DNA from 2 places in the Methylobacterium brachiatum genome. Region 2 is predicted to be linked to the other one. Evidence: predicted binding sites of a transcription regulator. Region 2 holds the regulator's gene; the other holds the start of a gene.

Region 1 (10,405 bases), on a different contig from region 2:
ACGATGGTCAGCACCCCGACCCTCCAGGCGGAGCTGGAGGCCAGGGGTTTCACCCACCTGATGCGCTGGACCCGCGGGGTCGACACCGAGCGGTTCCGCCCGGCCGCCCCCGGCGAGCCGCCGCCGGCGGAACTGGCCCAACTGCCGCGGCCGCTGTTCCTCTATGTCGGCCGGCTCGCCGTCGAGAAGAATCTTTCCGCCTTCCTCAGCCTGGACCTGCCCGGCACCAAGGTCGTGGTCGGCGATGGGCCGGACCGGGCGCGGCTGCAGGCCCTGGCTCCGGAGGCGCGCTTCCTCGGCACGCGGACCGGCGCGGCGCTGGCATCGGTCTACGCCGCCTGCGACGCCTTCGTGTTCCCGAGCCTGACCGACACGTTCGGCATCGTGCTTCTGGAGGCCATGGCCTGCGGCCTGCCGATCGCCGCCTTCCCGGTGCCGGGACCCAACGACGTGCTGAGCGGGACCCGGGTCGGCATCCTCGACCACGACCTGCGCGCGGCCGCGCTCGCGGCGCTTCGCCTGTCCCGGGCCGAGTGCCGGCAGGAGGCCCTGCGCCGCGGCTGGGACGTCAGCGCGGATCAATTCTTCGGCAACATCATCGAGGCGCATGGCGGCGAGCGGGGCACCCGGAACGCCGCCTGAGCCGTGACGACGGCCGCGCGGGATGGCAGGACGGCCGCATGCCGCCCGTGAAGCGAACCAGATCCCCCCTCACCCCGCCCTTCGACCCGGCCCGCGCCAAGGATTACCCGCCGGTGATCGGCTGCGACGAGGTCGGGCGCGGCGCCCTGTGCGGACCGGTGGTCGTGGCCGCGGTCTGGTTCGACCCGAATGCGATCCCCCCGGCCCTGCTGGGCGCCCTGGACGACAGCAAGCGCGTGCCCGAGCCGGTCCGCGCCCAGCTGGCGCCGCTGATCCGTGCCCATGCCCGGGTCACCGTGGCGGCGGGCTCCCGGGCGCTGATCGACCGGATCAACATCCGCGCCGCGACCCTCGACGCCATGGCGCGGGCGGTGGCACGCCTCGGCATCGCGGCCCCGGTCCTGGTCGACGGACGGGACGCCCTGCCCGGCCTGCCGGGCCGCGCGGTGGTCGGCGGCGATGCCCTGGTGCCGCAGATCGCCGCCGCCTCGATCGTCGCCAAGGTCTTCCGCGACGACCTCATGCGCCGGCTGGCCGAGCGCCATCCGGGCTACGGCTGGGAGCGCAATGTCGGCTACGGCACGGCCCTGCACCGGGCCGGCCTGACGGCCCTGGGCCGGAGCCCGCACCACCGTCTCAGCTTCACCCGCGGGTTCGGCTAGGTTTCAAAAGGTCGAGACCTTTTGCGGGTGCAGGGCAGAGCCCTGCTGTCGGGCTTCGACCGATGCATCCAGGGGCTCCGCCCCTGAACCCCGCCAAAGGGCTGGCCCTTTGGGAACCCCGATTTTGCCGTCTTCGAACCGGATCACTTCGACCCGGAATCGGCGGGCAGCGCGTAGGCGACCACGTAGTCGCCGCGGTCGGGGGACTGGCGGGCGCCGCCGGCCGTGATCACGACGTATTGGCGGCCGGTCTTCGGGGACCGGTAGGTCATCGGCGCCCCCTGGCTGCCCACCGGCAGGCGGCCCTTCCAGACCTCGCGGCCGGTCGCGGCATCGAACGCCCGCAGGTAGTAATCCTGGGTGCCGGCGAAGAAGATCAGGCCCGAGCCGGTCACCAGGGACCCGCCGAGCGAGGGCATGCCGATCGGGATCGGCAGGTGCATCTTGATCCCCAGCGGCCCGGTATCCTCGACCGTGCCGAGCGGGACCTGCCAGGCGATGCGGCGCGCCCTCAGGTCGATGGCGGTCAGCGTGCCGAAGGGCGGCTTCTGGCACGGCACGTTCAGCGCCGACACGAAGCGGTTGCGCAGGGAGACGTAGGGCGTGCCGCGCATCGACGACAGGCCCATCTCGGTGCCGGCGGCCTTGCCGGTCTCGACCTGTTCCCTCGGGATCAGCCGGTTCCACAGGCCGAGCCGCATGTCGTTCACGATCAGGTAGTCCCGGGTCATGTCGATCGCGGTGCTGCCCCAGTTCATGCCGCCGAGCGAGCCCGGCATCTGGAGCGCGGTGTCGAAGCCCGGCGGGGTGAAGGTCCCCTCGTGGCGCATGGTCTTGAACTGGATCCGGCACAGGAGCTGGTCGAACGGCGTCGCCCCCCACATGTCGGCTTCCGTCAGGGTCTCGGTGCCGATCGACGGCATGTCCGAATAGGGCTGCGTCGGCGCGTAATGCTCGCCCGGCACATTGCCCTGCGGCACCGGCCGCTCGGTGATCGGCGCGATCGGTGCCCCCGTGGCGCGGTTCAGCAGGAAGATCTGGCCGTGCTTGGTGGCGGCGATCAGCCCCGGCACGGTGCCGCCGTTGCCGTCGGTGAGGTCGTAGAGCGCCGGCTGGGCCGGCACGTCGAAGTCCCACAGGTCCTTGTGCACGAGCTGGACGTGCCAGCGCGGCCGCCCGGTCGCCGCGTCCAGCGCGAAGATCGACGAGTTGGTGGCGTTGTCCTGCGCGGTGCGGTGGCCGCCGAAGAAGTCGGGCGTCGCGTTGCCGGTGGGCGCGTAGATCAGGCCCAGGGCCGAATCATACGCCATGCTGGTCCAGACGTTGGGCGTGCCGCGCGTATAGGTCCCGCCCGGCGGCGGCAGGCGGGTGGTCGCCGGGTTGCCCGGGTCCCAGGCCCAGCGCAGCTCGCCGCTGGCGACGTCGTAGGCCCGGACCACGCCGCCGGGCTCCCCGGTCTCGATATTGTCGGCGACCCGGCCGCCCACCACCACGAGATCGCCGGCGATCAGCGGCGCCGCGGTCTGCGTGTAGTAGCCGGATTTGACCTCGCCCATGTCGGTCTTGAGATCGACCGTGCCGCCCGCGCCGAAATCGGTGCAGGGCTGGCCGGTGGCGGCGTCGAGGGCGATCAGGCGCGCGTCGATCGTGGCGAGCAGCAGGCGGCGGGGGCAGACCTTTCCACCCTCCGCGGCGCCCGCATCGTGATAGCCGAGTCCGCGGCATCGCTGCCATTGCGGGGCGCTCGCCTTCGGATCGTGGCGCCAGCGCTGCGCGCCGGTATCGGCGTCGAGCGCGATGACGATGTCGTTGGGCGTGCAGACATAGACGGTGTCGCCGATCTGGAGCGGCGTGGTCTGGTCCTCGGCGCCGAAGCCGTTGCTCACGGCGATGTCCCCGGTGCGGAAAGTCCAGGCCGGCTGGAGCTGGGCGACGTTGGCGGCGTCGATCTGGGTCAGCCCGGCGAAGCGTGTGCCAGCATTGGTGTTGCCCCAGGCCGCCCAATCGACCTGCGGTCCCGCCTGGGTCGCCGGATGCACCGCCGCAACCTCGGTCGCGGCGATGATCGGCACCGGCTGGAACGCCCGCAGGGTGGTCGCCACCAGGGCGAGTGCCACAGCGGCGGCGACGCCCAGGGAGGCCCGGCGCCACGCGACGCTGCCGGATCGATCGAGCAGCGGTGCGACCAGGGCGACCACGCAGGCGAGCACCGCCAGGGCGAACAGCCGCGAGACCAGCGGCCAGAACGCGAACCCGACCTCCCAGACCGCCCAGGCCCCGGTGAGGACGAACGCCGCCCCGTAGAGCAGCGCGCCTTCGCGCCGACGCTGGGCGACAAGGATGCCGGAGACAAGCATCGCGGCGCCCATGACCACGAAATACCAGCTGCCGCCGAGCCACGCCAAGTATGCCCCGCCGGCAAACAGGGCCAAACCCATCAAAGCGACGACCGATCCAAGCAGGATCGACACCAAATCGGCCAATGCCCTGGTTCGGCTCATCGAACAACCTCAACCGTGCGAGATGAGCGTCTGTTTATCTCGGATCGTGCAGCCGTCAACGATGTTGTTCTACGCTTCTACCATGCAACATTTTGCAAGATGGCGATTATTTGTTTCTCGACACGAACAAATCTGTGCCTTGAGCCGCGCGCCATTGCATGACGGATCGCGAAACAATCACCGGACCGCTTCGGCGCGGCGAACAGGCCGGCCGAATCTGGTCTCGTAACCTGTGCGTCGTCTCGGAAGGGTAGCCTCGACGCAGCGCGACGACCGCCCGGATTCAGGCGGCCCGGACATTGGCGAGGAAGCGATCCACCTCGGCCGCGAGTTGCTCGGACTGGCGCGACAGCCCCGTGGCCGAGGCGAGGACCTGCTCGGCCGCCGCGCCGGTCTGCCCGGCGGCCTGGGCCACGCCGGCGATGTTGCCGGTGACCTCCTGCGTACCCGCTGTCGCCTGGGTGACGTTGCGGACGATCTCCCGCGTCGCCGCGCCCTGTTGCTCCACCGCGGCTGCGATCGTGGTCGCAACGGCGTTGATCTCCCGGATCCGGCCGGTGATCGCACCGATCGCTCCCACGGCCTCGCCGGTGACGCCCTGGATCCGGCCGATCTGGCTGGCGATCTCTTCGGTCGCTTTGGCGGTCTGGCCGGCGAGTTCCTTCACCTCCGCGGCCACGACGGCGAAACCCCGTCCGGTCGCGCCGGCCCGCGCGGCCTCGATCGTGGCGTTGAGCGCCAGCAGGTTGGTCTGCGCCGCGATCGAGGCGATCAGCTGCACCACGTCGCCGACCCGGGCGGCGGCGGCGCTCAGCTCGGACACGAGGGCGGCGGTCTGGTCGGACTCGCCGACCGCCCGTTGGGCGAGGGCGGTCGAGTCCTGCACCTGGCGGCCGATCTCCTCGACGGTGCTGCCGAGCTGCTCGGCGGCGCTCGCCACGGTGTTGACGTTGGAGGCGGATTGCTCGGCCGCCGCCGCGACCGTGCCGGACTGGCTGGCGGTCTGCTGGGCGCTCGCGGTCATCTGCCAGGCCGTGGCCTGCAACTCGGTCGCGGCCGACGAGACCTGGGTGACGATGCCGGCGACCGCGGCCTCGAAGGTCTCGGCCATCTGGCGCATGACGGCCCGGCGCTGCCCCTCGGCACTGCGGCGCGCCTCCTCCGCCTCGGCTTCGAGCTGCCGGGTCCGGAGCAGGTTGTCCTTGAACACCTGGACGGCGCCGGCCATGGCGCCGATCTCGTCCCGGCGCTCCCGGGCCGGAACCACGACGGAGGCGTCACCGTCGGCCAGGGCGCGCATCGCTCCGGTCATGCTGCGGATCGGCCGCAGTACCCGCCGGACCACGACCAGCGTGCCAAACCCGGTCAGCAGCAGAGCGGCGATCAGGAACAGGGCGGTCCGCAACAGCGCGGCACGCGCCTCCTCGGTCAGCGCCTGGGCCCGATCGACCAGCGCGTCGAGCGCGGCTGTGGCCAGGTCGGCGATCGTGTTCACCTCGGCGGTGTGCCGGATGCGCAGGTCGTCGATGGACAGGCCGGTCGGCCGGCCCTGCGAGAGCGCCTCCGTGGCGGCCCGGCGGCGCGCCTCGGCCTCGCCCTCGAAATTGTCGGCCTTCGCCTTGCGGAAGGCGGCCCGGACCGTGTCCGACGGCTCATCGGCGGCGACCGCGACGACGCCGGCCCAGGCGGCGGCCAGCCGACCGCGCTCCTCGGCCGCGGCGACGACATCCGCCTGCGACCACGGGGTGCCGGCGGCGACGGCGGCTTCGATCCGCACGACCACGCCGCCGATCAGGGCCCGCGACGCCCAGGCGGCGCGTTTCAGGTCGAGATAATGCGCGAGGCTAGGATCCCCGCGCGGGATGACGGCGTCCACCGCGTCGTTCGTCGCCAGGAAGGCGTCGAGCAGCGCCTGCGACGCCTCGGCGATGGCCGGCAGCGTGCCGGCGGGTCGCTGCGCCGCCGGAACCGCGAGGGCGGCATCGACCTGCGGGCGCAGCTTGAGCGTGGCCTCGTAGGCCCGCTGCAGCGGCTCGACCTTCGCCAGCACCGTGGGCGCATCCACCTCGCGGGCGAGCGTCGCGAGCTGGGCGAGACCGGTCGCGATGGTGGCGCGCTGGGCGGCGATCAGCGCCGCGTCCTTACCGGGAATCGGCTCGGCGGCCTTCAGGGCCTGGAGCGTGCGGCCCCGCTCCATGCGGATGGCCAGGAGATCCTTGAGAAGCGTCCGGCTCGCCTCGGTCAACGCCACCACGCGATGGCTCTGGTCCGCTTGAACCTGGGCGTCACGCAGAGTCGAGACCCCCGAGGCGATCAGCATGACGCTCATCGAGAACAGGGTCGCGCACAGGATCTTGCCGATCGTCAGGGTCGTGAGCTCGAAGCCGGCGAACGTGAAGGGTTGCCCACGAGACATCGGAAGCGGTTCCATCAGGATGAAAATGCGTTGCCGGATGATTTTCGATCCTGTTTTAGAAGAACTCTAAATATCTATCAGCGGCATAATCTCTCTGGATCCGAATCACGACGTTTGCAACACGAATGCGTGACAATTTCCATTGGTAAACACTGAACCGCAGGAATTGCTTTGCCCTCGAAATGCACCCGCTATCCTACTTGAGACGGATGCCGGCACGGCCATCATTGCGTGGCCCATCGGCTGAGATCTGATTCTCCCGGCGGAATCCGCGTCGGGAGCGAAGGCCGACTTTCGTGCGGCCGGTGCCGCACCGGCAATCGCTCCCGCGGAACCTGGGCAAGCGTCCCGTCAGAACAGCGCGAGCTGCGCCCCAGGCTTGCGGAACGCCGCCTCGTTCAGGGCCATCTGCCCGAAGGCGAAGCCGAGCCGGCCGCCGGCGAGACGAACCCGCTGGCCGATCATCTCGGCATAGGCCCCCTCCCCGCGGAAGCGGTGGCCGAAGCGGGGATCGTTCTCGCGGCCGCCCCGCGCCTGGCTCAGCAGCGCGAAGGCCCGGGCCCGGCGCTCGGGATAGTGCTCGGCGAACCAATCGGCCACGAGGTCGGCGACCTCGCCCGGCAGGCGCAGCAGGGCATGGCCGATACGGCTCGCGCCGTTCTCCCGGGCGCAAGCCAGGATCGCCTCGATCTCGTGGTCGGTCAGCCCCGGGATGATCGGCGAGACGTTGACCATCACGGGCACGCCGGCCTCGCTCAGGCGCCGCATCGCGGAGAGCCGCTTCTCCGGTCGCGGCGCCCGCGGGTCGAGCCGCCGGGCGAGGTGCGGATCCAGCGTCGGCAGCGAGACGGCCACCAGCACGAGGTTCTCGGCCGCCATCTCGGCCAGGATGTCGAGGTCGCGCAGCACGAGGTCGGACTTTGTGGTGATGCCGACGGGATGGCGGGCCTCCCGCAGCACTTCCAGCACGGCGCGGGTGATGCGGTGCTCCCGCTCCACCGGCTGGTAGGGATCGGTGGCGGTGCCGAGCGCGATCGTCGCCGGCCGGTAGCCCGGCGCGGCGATCTCCCGTGCCAGGACCCGGGCGGCGTCGGGCTTGGCGATGATCCGCGATTCGAAGTCGAGCCCCGGCGACAGACCGAGCCAGGCATGGGTCGGCCGCGCGTAGCAGTAGATGCAGCCGTGCTCGCAGCCGCGATACGGGTTGACCGACCGGTCGAAGGGGATGTCCGGCGAGGTGTTGCGGGCGATGATCCGCGCCGTGCGCTCAGGGGTGACCTGGGTGCGCAGGGGCGCGGGGGCATCCGCCTCCCAATCGCCGTCCTGGAAGATCTCGCGCGCGGCGGCGTCGTAGCGGCTCGTGGGGTTGGCGGTGGCGCCGCGCCCGCGCCGAGCCTCCGGAGGCCGCGCGCTCGGGCCGAGGCGCAGGGACGCCTCGGGGGTGGATCCGCTCGGACTCTCTGCCATGTCGCGCCACCTCGTTCCCCGATCGGAACATAGCGCGAACAGGGACGCGGCCAACGCCTTAATTTCAGGCAAAGGCGCCCGCGCGGCAGCTTCGATGCCCGGCATCACCGCCGAGACGCGGCGCAGCGGTTTACCGCCGCGCAAAATCGTCTATGGGCGCGCTCATGCTCTCCGCCGTGACCTATCTGGCCGACCCGGCCGATCCGGACGCGATCGACCGCCTGGCCGACACGCTCAGCGTGCTCGTATCGGGCGTCGCCGGCGGCCTGATCGGCGACGCGGTGATCGTGACCGGCCGGGAGAGCGAGGCGGCCGCCGCCATCGCGGACGCCACCGGGGCGACCCTGGTGCTGCATCGTGGCGCGAGCCCCTATGGGGCCGGCGCCGCGGTGGCCCGGCGGGACTGGGTGCTGTGCCTGGAGGCCGGCGACGTCCCGGCGGAGGGCTGGATCCGCACCCTCGACCGCTTCGTCGGCACAGCCCGTCCGGAGACCGGGCTCGGCCGCCTGCACCGCCCGGCCGCGGGCTGGATCGCCGGTCTGGTCGGCCGCATCGAAGCCGTTCTCGGCGCACGGCGGGCCCGGCCCGGCGACGTGGTGCGGCGGGACGCGCTGCGGGCCGGCGCGGTGTTCGCGCCGCGCCTCAAGGTCAGGCCGCTGATCGCCCGGATCGACCGGCCCTGATCGACAGAATGTCGCAGCTCGACTTGCCGTTATCCGCGCACCCGCGGTGAAATTCCCTGGTGCGATGGCAGAAAACTTGCTGAACTGGCGCTTATAGGCGAGCGCCGCACCCGTTGCGCCGCAGGGAAGGATGCGCCGATGGACTCCTCAGGCCTGATGGGGCGGAAGTCCGTCGACGACATCCTGGAGAGCGGCGAGGGCGAACAGCAGCTCTCGAAGACGCTCGGGGCGCTCTCGATCACCGCGATGGGGATCGGGGCGATCATCGGCGCCGGCATCTTCGTGCTCACCGGCACCGCGGCGGCGCAGTATGCCGGGCCCGGGATCATGCTGTCCTTCGTGCTCGGCGGCATCGCCTGCGCGTTCGTCGGCCTCTGCTATTCCGAGATGGCGGCGCTGATCCCGGTGGCCGGATCGAGCTACACCTATACCTACGCGACGCTGGGCGAGTTCTTCGCCTGGCTGATCGGCTGGGACCTGATCCTCGAATACGCCATGGGCGCCGCCACGGTGGCGGTGGGCTGGTCGGGCTACGTCACGAGCCTGCTGAAGGATGTCGGCATCGTGATCCCGGCCCGGTTCGCGCACGCGCCGGGGACGGCGATCGACGGCGGCGGTACCGCCCTGTTCAACCTGCCGGCCGTGGTGATCGTGGCGCTGATCACGATCCTGCTGATGCGCGGCACCAAGGAATCGGCGCGGTTCAACAACATCATGGTGGCGGTCAAGCTCACCGTGGTGGTCGCGTTCATCGCGCTGGGCTGGGGCCATGTCGACACGGCGCATTGGAGCCCGCTGATCCCGCCGAACGAGGGCACCTTCGGGCAGTACGGCTATAGCGGCATCCTGCGCGGCGCCGGCGTGGTGTTCTTCGCCTTCATCGGCTTCGACGCGGTCTCCACCGCCGCCCAGGAGGCGCGCAAACCGCAGAAGGACATGCCGATCGGCATCCTCGGCTCGCTCGCCGTGTGCACCATCCTGTACGTGCTCGTGGCCGCCGTCCTGACCGGGCTGGTGCCGTACAAGGAGTTGAACGTTCCCGACCCGATCGCTAAGGGGGTCGATGCCATCGGCATCGGCTGGTTCGCGTTGCTGATCAAGCTGGGCGCGCTCACCGGCCTGACCACGGTGATCCTGGTCCTGCTCTACGGCCAGAGCCGGATCTTCTTCACCATGGCCAATGACGGGCTGCTGCCGAAGCTGTTCGCCCATGTCCACCCGACCTACCAGACGCCCTATCGCAGCCAGGCGCTGATCGGCGCCGCGGTCGCTCTCGTGGCGGCGCTGGTGCCGATCCACATCCTCGGCGAGATGGTCAGCATCGGCACCCTGGCCGCCTTCATCCTGGTCTGCGGCTCGGTGATCTACCTGCGCCGGACCGACCGGCACATGAAGCGGCCGTTCCGGGCCCCGGCCGTACCGGTGGTGCCCATCCTCGGCATTCTGTTCTGCCTGCTGCTGATGGTCGGACTGCCCCTCGACACCTGGCTGCGCCTGGTGATCTGGATGGCGATCGGGCTGGTCATCTACTTCTTCTACGGACACAGGCACTCGGTGCTGCGCCGCAAGGAGGGCAACGCCGTCACGCCGTGATGCTGGCGCCGCGCCGCAGGTGCTCGTCGAGCCGCGGCATGATCTCGACGAAGTTGCAGGGGCGGTGTCGGTAATCGAGTTGCTGTGCGAGGATGCCGTCCCAGGCGTCCCGGCACGCCCCCGGCGAGCCCGGCAGCACGAACACGTACGTCGCCTGCGCGACCCCGGCCGTGGCCCGGGATTGCAGGGTCGAGGTGCCGATCTTGTCGTACGAGATCCGGTGGAACACCGCCGAGAAGCCGTCCATCCGCTTCTCGAACAGCGGCTCCAGCGCCTCGGGAGTCACGTCGCGGCCGGTGAATCCGGTGCCGCCCGTGGTGATCACCACGTCGACCGCCGGATCGCGCAGCCATGCCTCGACCTGCGCGCGGATTGCCGGGATCTCGTCCGGCACGATGGCCCGGTCCGCGAGCCGATGACCTGCGTCGGTGAGGCGCTGGC
Region 2 (10,405 bases):
CCCGGTCGCCCGATCAGCGCGACCGGATCGTCCCGGATGTCACATCCCGGGCGAACCGGCCGGGTTTCGCGATGCGCATCGGCGTGGCCCGAAAGACGCTCGCCTTCGGGACGATGCGTCAGGCCACCTGATCCCCGAGGCGGGCCAGGGTCTCGGCCCGGCCGAGCACGGCCATCACGTCGAACAGGGGCGGGGAGGTGGTCCGCCCGGTGAGCGCGGCCCGCAGCGGCTGGGCCACCTGCCCGAGCTTGCATCCGGCGGTCTCCGCATATTGGCGCACGGCGCCCTCGGTGGCGGCCGCGCTCCAGTCGGGCAAGGCTTCGAGGGCCGGCAGCACGCCGGCGAGGCGCGCCCGGCCCTCGTCGGAGAGGAGCGCCCGGGCCTTGTCGTCGAGCGCCAGGGGACGCTGGGCGGTGAGGTAATAGGCGCTGTCGAGGAGCTCGATCAGCGTCTTGGCCCGCTCCTTGAGGCCCGGCATGGCCTGGGTCAGCTTGTCCTTCAGGTCGGGCTCGAGCGTCGCCGGAAGGCCGCGCTCGGGGCCCACATTGGGCAGGATCGTCTCGATCGCGGCGACCAGATCGGCATCGGCGCTGCCGCGGATGTAGAGACCGTTGAGGTTGGCGAGCTTGGCGAAGTCGAACCGCGCCGCCGAGCGCCCCACTGCGCCCAGGTCGAAGGCCGCGATCATCTCCTCGGTGGAGAACACCTCCTGGTCGCCGTGGCTCCAGCCCAGCCGCACCAGGTAATTGCGCAGGGCCGCCGGCAGGTAGCCGAGGTCGCGATAGGCCTCGACGCCGAGCGCGCCGTGACGCTTGGACAGCTTCGCCCCGTCGGCACCGTGGATCAGCGGGATATGGGCCATCTTGGGGATGTCCCAGCCGAGCGCGGAGAAGATCTGGCTCTGGCGCGCGGCGTTGGTGAGGTGGTCGTCGCCGCGGATGATCTGGGTGACCCCCATGTCGTGGTCGTCGACCACGACGGCGAGCATGTAGGTCGGCGTGCCGTCCGAGCGCAGCAGCACGAGGTCGTCGAGATCGCGGTTGGCCCAGGTCACCCGGCCCTGCACGGCGTCCTCGACCACCGTCTCGCCCTCGGTGGGCGCGCGAAGCCGGATCACCGGCTTGACCCCGGCGGGCGCCTCGGACGGGTCCCGGTCGCGCCAGCGCCCGTCGTAGCGCGGGGCGCGGCCCTCGGCCCGGGCGGTCTCGCGCATCTGCGTGAGCTCCTCCGCGGAGGCGTAGCAGTGATAGGCGCGGCCGGCGGCCAGCAGCTCCTCGGCGACCGCGCGGTGGCGCTCGGCCCGGGCGAACTGGAAGACCACGTCCCCGTCCCAGTCGAGGCCGAGCCAGGACAGGCCGTCGAGGATCGCGTCGATCGCGCCCTTGGTCGAGCGTTCCCGGTCGGTATCCTCGATGCGCAGCAGCATCTTGCCGCCGGTGTGGCGGGCATAGAGCCAGTTGAACAGCGCCGTGCGGGCTCCTCCGATATGGAGGTAGCCGGTGGGCGAGGGGGCGAAGCGCGTGACGACGGCTGAGGACATCGGGCCGATATGTTCGGGGGCGGAGGGCGACGGGGCGGGGCAGGGCATTCGGGCGGCGCCCGGCGCACGAAGTGGCGCCCGTAGCACGAAGTACGCGCTGTAGCACGGGCCGAGGTGTGCGTTAAGAATCCCATGCCGGAGCTGAGTCGCCCGGCGCGAGGCGAGGGCGGATGCGGCGGATCGGCGCGAGGCTGGCGGGCGGCGCGGTGGCGCTCGCCGGGCCGCGCCCCGCATGGGCGCCGGCGCTGCGCGACTGGTTTGCCGGCGGCCTCGCCCGGGAGGTCGAGCAGCGCCGCCTGTTCCCCTGGCTGGCGGTGGCGTTCGGCACCGGGATCCTGGTGTTCTTCGCGGGCGCGGACGGGACGCCCTTTCTGGCCGCGCCGCTCGTCGGGGCGGCGCTGGCGCTCGCGCCGGTGCCGTTCCTGGGCGCGCGGCCGGGGAGCCTGGCTCTCGCGCTGGCGCTGGCTGCCGGCTTCCTCGGCTTCGCCGCGGCGACCTGGCGGGTCGGGCAGGTGGCGGCCCCGATCCTGTCCCGGACCACCATCGGGCCGCTCACCGGAATGATCGAGGCGCTGGACGAGCGCGAGGTCGGTGCCCGGCTCGTGATCCGGGTCGAGAGCTTCGCCGGGCTCGATCCGGCGGTGAGGCCGCTCCGGGTCCGGGTCTCGTTCCGGACGGCGCCGCCCCTGCGGCCCGGGGATTTCATCGCCGCCACGGCACGATTGCTACCGCCGCCCGAGGCGGCACGACCCGGCGGCTACGACTTCGCCCGGGATGCCTATTTCCAGGGGATCGGCGCGGTGGGCTCGCTGATCGGCGTGATCACGGTTCAGGCGCCGCCCGCACCGCCGCCGCTGCGCCTGCGGCTCGCGGCCCTGCTGGACGAGGCCCGCAACGCGCTGACGCGCCGGATCGCGCAAGCCGAGGGCGGCCAGGCGGGAGCGGTGGCGGCCGCGCTCGTGACGGGCAAGCGCGGGCTGATCGGGCCGGCCGCCAACGACGCGCTCCGGGCCGCGGGCATCTATCACGTCGTCTCCATCTCGGGCCTCCACATGGTGCTGGCCGCCGGCGTGGTCTTTTGGCTGGTGCGAGCATTGCTCGCCTTCGTCCCGTTCTGCGCCCTGGTCTGGCCGATCAAGAAGATCGCCGCCGGGTTCGCGATGCTGGGCGTCACCGCCTATTGCGCCTTCTCGGGCTGGGACATCGCCGCCGAGCGCTCGCTGATCATGACCCTGATCATGCTGGGCGCGATCCTGGTCGACCGACCGGCTTTGTCGATGCGCAACCTGGCGCTCGCCGCTTTGATCGCCCTGGCACGGGAGCCCGAGGGTTTGTTGGGGCCGAGCTTCCAGATGTCGTTCGGGGCGGTGGCCGGGCTGATCGCCTGCGCGCGGCTGATCGACGGCGGCCTGTTCCGGCGGCCGGGGGCAGGGCGGATCGAGCGGCTCGTCGGCACCGGCCTCGCGGCCGTGACCGGTACCCTGGCGACGACGCTCGTGGCGCAGATCGCCACCGCGCCATTCGCCACCTACCATTTCCAGACGATCCAGCCATTCGGGCTGATCGGCAACGCCCTGACCCTGCCGCTCGTCTCGCTGGTGGTGATGCCCGCGGCGGTGATCGGGATCCTGGCCTATCCTTTCGCCCTCGACCGGCCGGTCTGGTGGCTGATGGGGCAGGCGGTGGGCGGCATGCTGGCGATCTCGGAGTGGATCGCCGGCTTCGATCGGGCCACCCTGGTGCTGCCGGCTTTCGGCACCGGCGCGCTGGTGCTGCTGGCGGCGGGGCTGCTCCTGGCCACGCTCCCGGTCTCGCGGCTGCGCTGGCTCGCCCTGCCGCCCGCCCTGCTGGGGCTCGGCCTCGCCGCGATGCCGGACCGCTTCGACCTCTATATCGACCGGCAGGGCGGCGGCGCGGCCGTGCGCGGGACCGATGGGCGCCTGGCAGCGCTGGGCAGCCCGTCGGCCTTCGTGCTGGAGCAGTGGCTGAAGGCGGATGGCGACGGCCGGTCGGCCAAAACCGTGATCGGCGGTGTCGCGCAGAGCGGACGCTGCGACCGTCTCGGCTGCACCGCGCGCCTGCCGGATGGCCGCGCCATCGCCCTGGTCCGCGACCGGCGCGCCTTCGCGGAGGATTGCGCCCGGGCGGCCGTGCTGATCACCCGGTTCGCCGCGCCGCCGACCTGCCACGCGCCGCTGGTGATCGACCGCCGGGCGCTCGCCGCCCACGGCGCCGTCGCCCTTCGGGCCGACCGCGCGGGATTCACGGTTCGCTATGCCCACGACGAGGGCCGCTCCGTTCCCTGGCGACCGTCCCCCAATGCCGGGCCGTCACCGGTGCAGCGGACCGAAACGCCCGCTCCCGGCGCCCCGATCCCGTCCGAGCCCGACGCCGCCGGTCCCGAAGCCGCGCCCGGCGACGCGCCGGCCGAGCCGCTTCAGTAGCGGCGGACGAGGCTGACGAGCCGGCCCTGGATCTGGACCCGGTCGGGTCCGAGCACGCGGGTCTCGTAGGCCGGGTTGGCGGCCTCCAGGGCGATCGAGGAGCCGCGGCGACGCAGGCGCTTCAGCGTGGCCTCCTCGTCGTCGATCAGCGCCACGATGATGTCGCCGGTATTGGCCGTGTCCTGCTTGCGGATCACCACGAGGTCGCCGTCCAGGATGCCGGCATCGACCATCGAATCGCCGCGCACTTCGAGGGCGTAATGCTCGCCGCCGGCCAGGAAGTCCGGCGACATGGTGATGGCGTGGCTCTGGTTCTGGATCGCCGAGACCGGCGTACCGGCCGCGATCCGGCCCATCACCGGAATCGAGATGGCGCGCCCGCCATCATCGATCATCCGGGTGGTCGCGGGCTGGGGCGGCAGCTTGGACTTGCCACCTTCGACCACGCTCGGGGTGAAGCGGCGGGGCTCGGCCGGCGGCGCGGCGGCCTGCGACAGGCTCTCGGGGATGCGGATCACCTCGATGGCCCGCGCCCGATTCGGCAGGCGCCGCAGGAAGCCGCGCTCCTCCAGGGCCGTGATCAGCCGGTGGATGCCCGACTTGGACTTCAGATCGAGGGCGTCCTTCATCTCGTCGAACGAGGGCGGGACGCCGCATTCCTGCATGCGGCTCTGGATGAAACGCAGGAGGTCCAATTGCTTGCGCGTGAGCATCGACGGGGGACTCGCGGCTTGGCGGACCGCATCGACGCGGCCTCGGAAACAAATCACGAACACGTTAAACGTTCCGCAAGTGTTCCGCAAGCCTGATCCGGCCAAGCTTTGGGGCGGCGAAGCCAATTTGGCGACGGCTATGTCATCGCTAATTGGCGACGACGACAGAAAATTCGTTTCACGTCAGGGGCTTAGCTTGCTCCGATTGGGGAACCTAGTCGGCGTTCTCAACGGCCGCCAGTTATGAGTAACCCGCTTTAACGGAACAGCTTTTTGCGGACCCAGCGTTTGCTATCTGTCCGATTGCGGACCCTATTGCGGACCTCAGCTAAGATGACAAACGGTCATCCAGCCAAGCTGACACGCCCTTTTCGTCTATCTCCGCTCTTATGTCGTCAAAGCGTGTCCTCAGTTTCTCGCGGCTGAGGTCATAGCGCAGCTCGCTGGCTAGAGAACGGTGCAATGCCGATAATTTCTGACCAATCCAAGCCAACTCGAACCCGTCGACAGAACTATCGTCCCAGTCACCACCGCTCTGAAATTTGGAAGCGACTATAGCGATCAGCGCGAAAACATAAGCGTCATGAAGTCCATGCGGATATGACGATTGAGATCGGATCTCTTGTACATCTTTAGCAATCTTATATCGTAGCTTGTACTTATCGGGAACCTTTCCCCTGCGGCGCCACGCTGCCACAGAAGTGGGAACGATTTTGAGTTCTTCGGCGAGGTCCCTGTCTAATTCGACGCCAAGCCGCATTTTCATCGCGTTTATTTCGGCTTCGACATCTGACATGACACGCGCACCCTAACTTGACAAAAGATGACACAAAATGTCATCTTTTGTCGGACCTTGGGTACGATAGCATGACAGCCATCCTCCACGACACCGCAGCTGACTACGATCGCGAGTACCAGCGGATCCGAGCGACCTTCGTGTCTGCTGGCACGTCTTTGAACGCTTGGCTTATGGCGCAAGGCATCGATCGGCGCCTCGCCTACCGTGCCCTCAGGGGGCAGTCCTTAGGTCGTCGCGCCATCGATCTTCGTATTCGCATCCTCCGAGTCGCTTCTGAGATCGAAAACGCCGCATGACCGCGGAGTGGATCTCAGGGCCTGACCTGGCTCACGTCGCCGGCATCTCTCAGCGGAAGGCGAGAAATGCTCTTCTGCGGGCGGCGCGCGGTCTCCCTTGGCGGGGAGCGAACATGCTCACAATGCCTGTGCATGGTCGAGGCGGCAGGGCTGGTACTCACTTGAAGGTCCGGGTCGATAGCCTGCCGGCCGACCTTCAACTCCGCATTCAGTCAGCGCACACGCCCGTTGAAGGGTCGTTGAACCCGTCTGCAAAGGCGCTCAAGGCAGCCGAGTGGTGGGCCTACTTCCTTCGCCCTGCACTGGCTCATCCGAAGGGCTCGCGTGAGCGCCGGGCCGCGATCGAGGCGCTGGCGGGCGTCGAGGTGTGCGGCCCGGACGGGCATTGGTTCTCTCCGAGCCGTCGCGACATCGAGCGCAAAGTCAGCAAGGCGACGGCCGGCGGCATCCGCGGCCTGGTGCGCAAGCGGCGCGAGGTGAAGCCGGAGAGCTTGCCCGTTATCACGCGTCGCTGGGATGCCGCGACGGTTGCTCTGGACGATGAGACCCGCGAGCGGATCGCCGGGACGATCCAGCGGTACATCCGCGCTCTCTGGGGCAATGGCACGAGCTACAGCGGCGTCCTGCGCCTCGCATCCGAGCGGCTGGCCGAGCTGACAGCCCAGGTGGGGATTGGAGACTACGAAGCCAACCTGTCGGCTTGCCAGCTCCCGAAGCACGTCATTGAGGCCGGCCGGGACGCTCGCCGGGTCCACGAGTACCACACCAACATCAAGGAATGGGACAATGCCCGGCCGCGGGTGCGGCTCACCTCGGCGGGCCTCGCGCCTATGGAAGTGGTCTACGGCGACGTGCACCACTTTGATGTGTACGTGCGGCGGCAGGACGGCACGTTGGCTACGCCAAAGGGCATCGCCTGGCTCGATGCTGCGAACCGCCGCCTGCGTCTGGACCTGGTGCTGTGCGAGCCCGGCACCGCGGTTCGCAACGCCGATCTGATCCGCAGCTTCGTCGCCATGACCCAGGATCCGCACTGGGGCATGCCGGCGCACCTCTACCTCGACAACGGCTCGGAATACGCCTTCGCCGACTTCGTGCGCGACGCCATCAAGCTCGCCAACCTCGACTGCCGGTCGGGGCAGGGCGGCGGGATCACGCGGGCGGCGCCGTACAACGCCGCGGCCAAAGGCATCCTGGAGGGCTCGTTCCGGGTCCTGGAGCAGAAGATCCTGGCTCCGGTGAAAGGCTACATCGGCGGCGACCGAATGAAGACTCGCTCGGGCAACCTCGGGCGCGCACCGGAGCCCTTCGACGGAAGCTTCGATGAATTCTGCGCCCGGTTCGAGGGGCTGCTGGCTTACTACAACAGCGACCCTCAGAAGGGCGATCTGCGCGGCCTGTCGCCGGCCGTCGCCTACGGGCGCGCCGTCAAAGATGGCTGGCAGCGGACCGACGCAGATGCCGATGCGCTGCTGATGGCCTTCTCCACTGAGGGCACACGCATCGTCACGGACGGCAAGATCCGGTTCGATGGCGACGTGTACTTCTGCGATCAGCTCGCCGGACTGAGCGGCCAGCGCGTGCGCGTGCATTTGCCGAAGTTCGTCACATGGGATGCCGTCCCGGTGCTGACGATGCAGGGCGCGCTGATCGGCATCGCCCGCCCGGATCCAGTCTATGCCCGGCTTGATCCACGCGGTGCGCGCGAGGCCGCGCGGCGCAAGGGGCTAGCACTTGCTGACATCGCCGCCGCGGCGAGCGAGATCGATGATCTCGACGTGCCCGCGGAGATGATCGCGTCCGCCGCCCGTCAGCCGGCGCAGCCCGTGCCGGAGAGCAAGGGCACGATCGGCCTCGCCTCCACGATGGCCGAGATGGGCCGGCAAGTCCTGGAGAACCCGGTCGATCGCAAGAAGCGCGAGCGCGCGGAGAAAGAGGCGAAGATCCACGCCGCCCTGGCTCGCACTCAGATGCTGAGAGGGACGCCATGACCGATCTGCGCCCTTGGATCGGGTTCAACCCGAACGATCCGGAAGATCGCGAGATGTTGGAGCGGATACACGCCGAGCACGAGCGGCGGGACCGGGAGGCTGTCGAAGCCTTCCTGCGCGATCGCGACGAACGAGAGGCCGAAAAGGTGCGCGCGACCGCCGAGGCGAAGCGGCGGGCTGCGATCGAGGCTCGGCGGCGGGAGCAGGGCATCTGGGAAACCCCCTTTGTTCCGACCTCGGCAGCCAACCTCATCCACGGGGCGATCGACCGCTGCCTGCGCTTTGGCCAGAACGCCTTGATCATCGGCTCGCCAGGCGTCGGCAAGACGCGGGCGCTGGAGGAAGCGGTGCGCCGCTCCAGCACGCTTGAGGGGCCATCTGTCGGGCTCGTCACCGTGTCGAGCGTGATGGGCGCCTCGACAATGGCCGTGTTCGAGGAAGTCGCCCCGCACCTCGGTGTGCGCCCGGCCTACAGCATCGCGGCGACCCTCAAGCGCCTGTGCCGGGAAGCGTGCTTCGCGCCCGTCATGCTGTTCGATGAGGCGCAGAACCTCACCTTGCGCTCAGCGCGCGAACTGCTGACCATCAGCGAGCAGGCGCGCATCCAGATGGTGTTCGTCGGCAACGACGAGGTGATCAAGCTCGTCAGCTCCAGCCAGGCCGCCATCCAGCAGATCGCTCGCCGTCTCCCGATCCGGGAAGAAATCGACTGCATCCTGGAGACGGACGCGGATCTAATCGCCAGCCGCTACGACGTGGAGGGCATGGACGCGTTCCGGCTGTGCCGGGATCTCGCCAGCGCTCGCCACGCGGACGGCCTCGGCAAGGTGCTGCCCGTGGCTCGTGCCCTCGCACGGGAGCGGCAGAGCAAGATGGTCCATGCCGTCGACATCCGGGCGGCTCTGATGACCTTCCCGCATTTCCAGCGAGACCTGGAGGGGCCGAGAGCTTCGCCCGCCCCACAGGTCAAACGGCAGAGCAGCCTCAAGCGCCTGCCGCGGAAGCGCTGATCCCCCCTTCGTTGCGTACCCCGAGCTGGGGCCAAACCCAGCCGGTCACTCCAGAGACGAGGCAAGCATCATGGCAGCCCAAGCGTCCCCCATTGCGGCGGATCCAGCGCCGCGCATCCCGCGATCCATGCGGGTCGACCCCACCGGCCGCGTCGTTCAGCCACAGGTCCCAGACGATCTGCTCCAGCGCTGGCGTGACGATCGCGCCGTGCTCCAGGCCGAGGCTGCTAAGGCAGCAGCCCGACATGCGGCCGAGGCTCGGATCCTTGCCGCCCGGATCGGTGACCTACGCAGCCTCGTGGGCGACGCCGATATGATCGGCCACAACCTGCGCGGCCTCATCTACCTGTTCGAGAAGGCGGTGACGGAGGATGGACCGGAAGGCCCACTCACCACCGCCTCGCATATCGTCATCGACTGCATCCGCTCGATGGCGGCGCGCCTGGAGGCGCTGGAGGAGCGAGCTGCTGCCACCCGTGGAGATGGAGGCGCGCAGTGATCCGACCGGCGCAGCTCAAGCTCCTGGATCGCGCCCGCGCGGCGGCGGCCCCTGATACCCCCAACTTCGACGAGGTGCTGCGCCGCTATGGCGGCGCTGATCGGATCGAGGATCTCACGGCAACCGGGCTCGACCGGCTGCTGGACCATCTCACCGTGACCGGCTTCCGCTCGCGCCAGCGACCGATCATCTCGGCTCGCACCCGCAAGCTGATCGAGGAAGCTGCGCGCCAGCTCGGCCTCACGCCTCACGTCTACGCGGCGGACCTGCGCGGCCATGGCGGCGTCGCCGATCTGCGCGATCTTGTCGGCCGCGGGCTGCTCGACCTGCTGGCGCGATGGGAGCGCCGCGGTCTCGACGTAGCCGCATTCAACGCCGCTCGCCGCGAGATCTCGCCCGCGCAGCTCCGCCTGCTCCAAGTCGCCCGTAAGCGCGTCGAGATGGTGGAGCGGCGCTGGCACGCCATCCTTCAGGACTTCGGCGGCGTCGTCTCGGCGGCCGACCTCGATCGGCGCGGCATCGACCTGATCATGGCCTTCCTGAAGGCCGAGGGCTTCGATCGCGTGCCGGTCGCCACTGCCGGGCCAGTGTTCGGCCGCCGGCCGGGCTTCGCCTCGCCCGAGCAGGTGGAGCTGATCCGCACCCTATGGAGGGAGTGGATCAGCCCCACCGCCGAGACCGACGCCGACGTTGAAGCCGGCTTGAACACCTGGCTGGAGCGCTACCACGGCGCATCGTCGCTGCGCTTCCTGCCTGCGGCCGGCGCCGCGAAAGTCATAACGGCCCTGAAGGCGATGAAGGCCCGCAAGGGCGAGCGGGAGGCGAGCAATGCCTGAGATCACGCGCGAGGCCGCGATCGGCGGGTTCGTCTCCGTTGAGCTGGCCGCGAAGGCGGCAGGGATCGCGCAGAATGAGATGCAGCGGATTGCCGCTGCATTCGCCAAGGGACGCGAGGAGCCGTGGTTCGGCACTGTCCTGGAGGTGCGCACGGAGAAGGTGATGGGCCGCCGGCATAGAGACATTCGCGTGTCCAGCCTGCCCGCATCGATGCGCGCGGCGCTGAAGAGTGACGCTTACCGCTTCCTCCTGGCGGCCGAGCAGGTAGCGCCTGGC

What was found. The regulator LexA, encoded in region 2, represses DNA repair genes until DNA is damaged. The targets are predictions, from matches to a motif close to TGTTCNNNNTGTGTTCNG.
Region 1: the regulator LexA is predicted to act here: its motif matches at 7,712-7,729, upstream of BMZ47_RS02595 (PA0069 family radical SAM protein).

Annotation. Positions count from the first base shown of each region.
Region 1 covers NZ_FOQW01000003.1:84,047-94,451, reverse strand. The annotation lists gene BMZ47_RS02615 (glycosyltransferase family 4 protein) at 1-642, shown strand, start outside; gene BMZ47_RS02610 (ribonuclease HII) at 681-1,304, shown strand; gene BMZ47_RS02605 (membrane-bound PQQ-dependent dehydrogenase, glucose/quinate/shikimate family) at 1,448-3,805, opposite strand; gene BMZ47_RS02600 (methyl-accepting chemotaxis protein) at 4,089-6,221, opposite strand; gene BMZ47_RS02595 (PA0069 family radical SAM protein) at 6,573-7,688, opposite strand; gene BMZ47_RS02590 (hypothetical protein) at 7,841-8,371, shown strand; gene BMZ47_RS02585 (amino acid permease) at 8,510-9,964, shown strand; gene moaB (molybdenum cofactor biosynthesis protein B) at 9,954-10,405, opposite strand, start outside.
Region 2 covers NZ_FOQW01000004.1:215,482-225,886, reverse strand. The annotation lists gene gltX (glutamate--tRNA ligase) at 119-1,540, opposite strand; gene BMZ47_RS05350 (ComEC/Rec2 family competence protein) at 1,711-3,984, shown strand; gene lexA (transcriptional repressor LexA) at 3,978-4,697, opposite strand; gene BMZ47_RS27855 (hypothetical protein) at 5,026-5,493, opposite strand; gene BMZ47_RS05340 (helix-turn-helix domain-containing protein) at 5,565-5,792, shown strand; gene BMZ47_RS05335 (Mu transposase C-terminal domain-containing protein) at 5,954-7,783, shown strand; gene BMZ47_RS05330 (AAA family ATPase) at 7,780-8,793, shown strand; gene BMZ47_RS05325 (hypothetical protein) at 8,921-9,292, shown strand; gene BMZ47_RS28780 (regulatory protein GemA) at 9,289-10,128, shown strand; gene BMZ47_RS05315 (hypothetical protein) at 10,121-10,405, shown strand, end outside.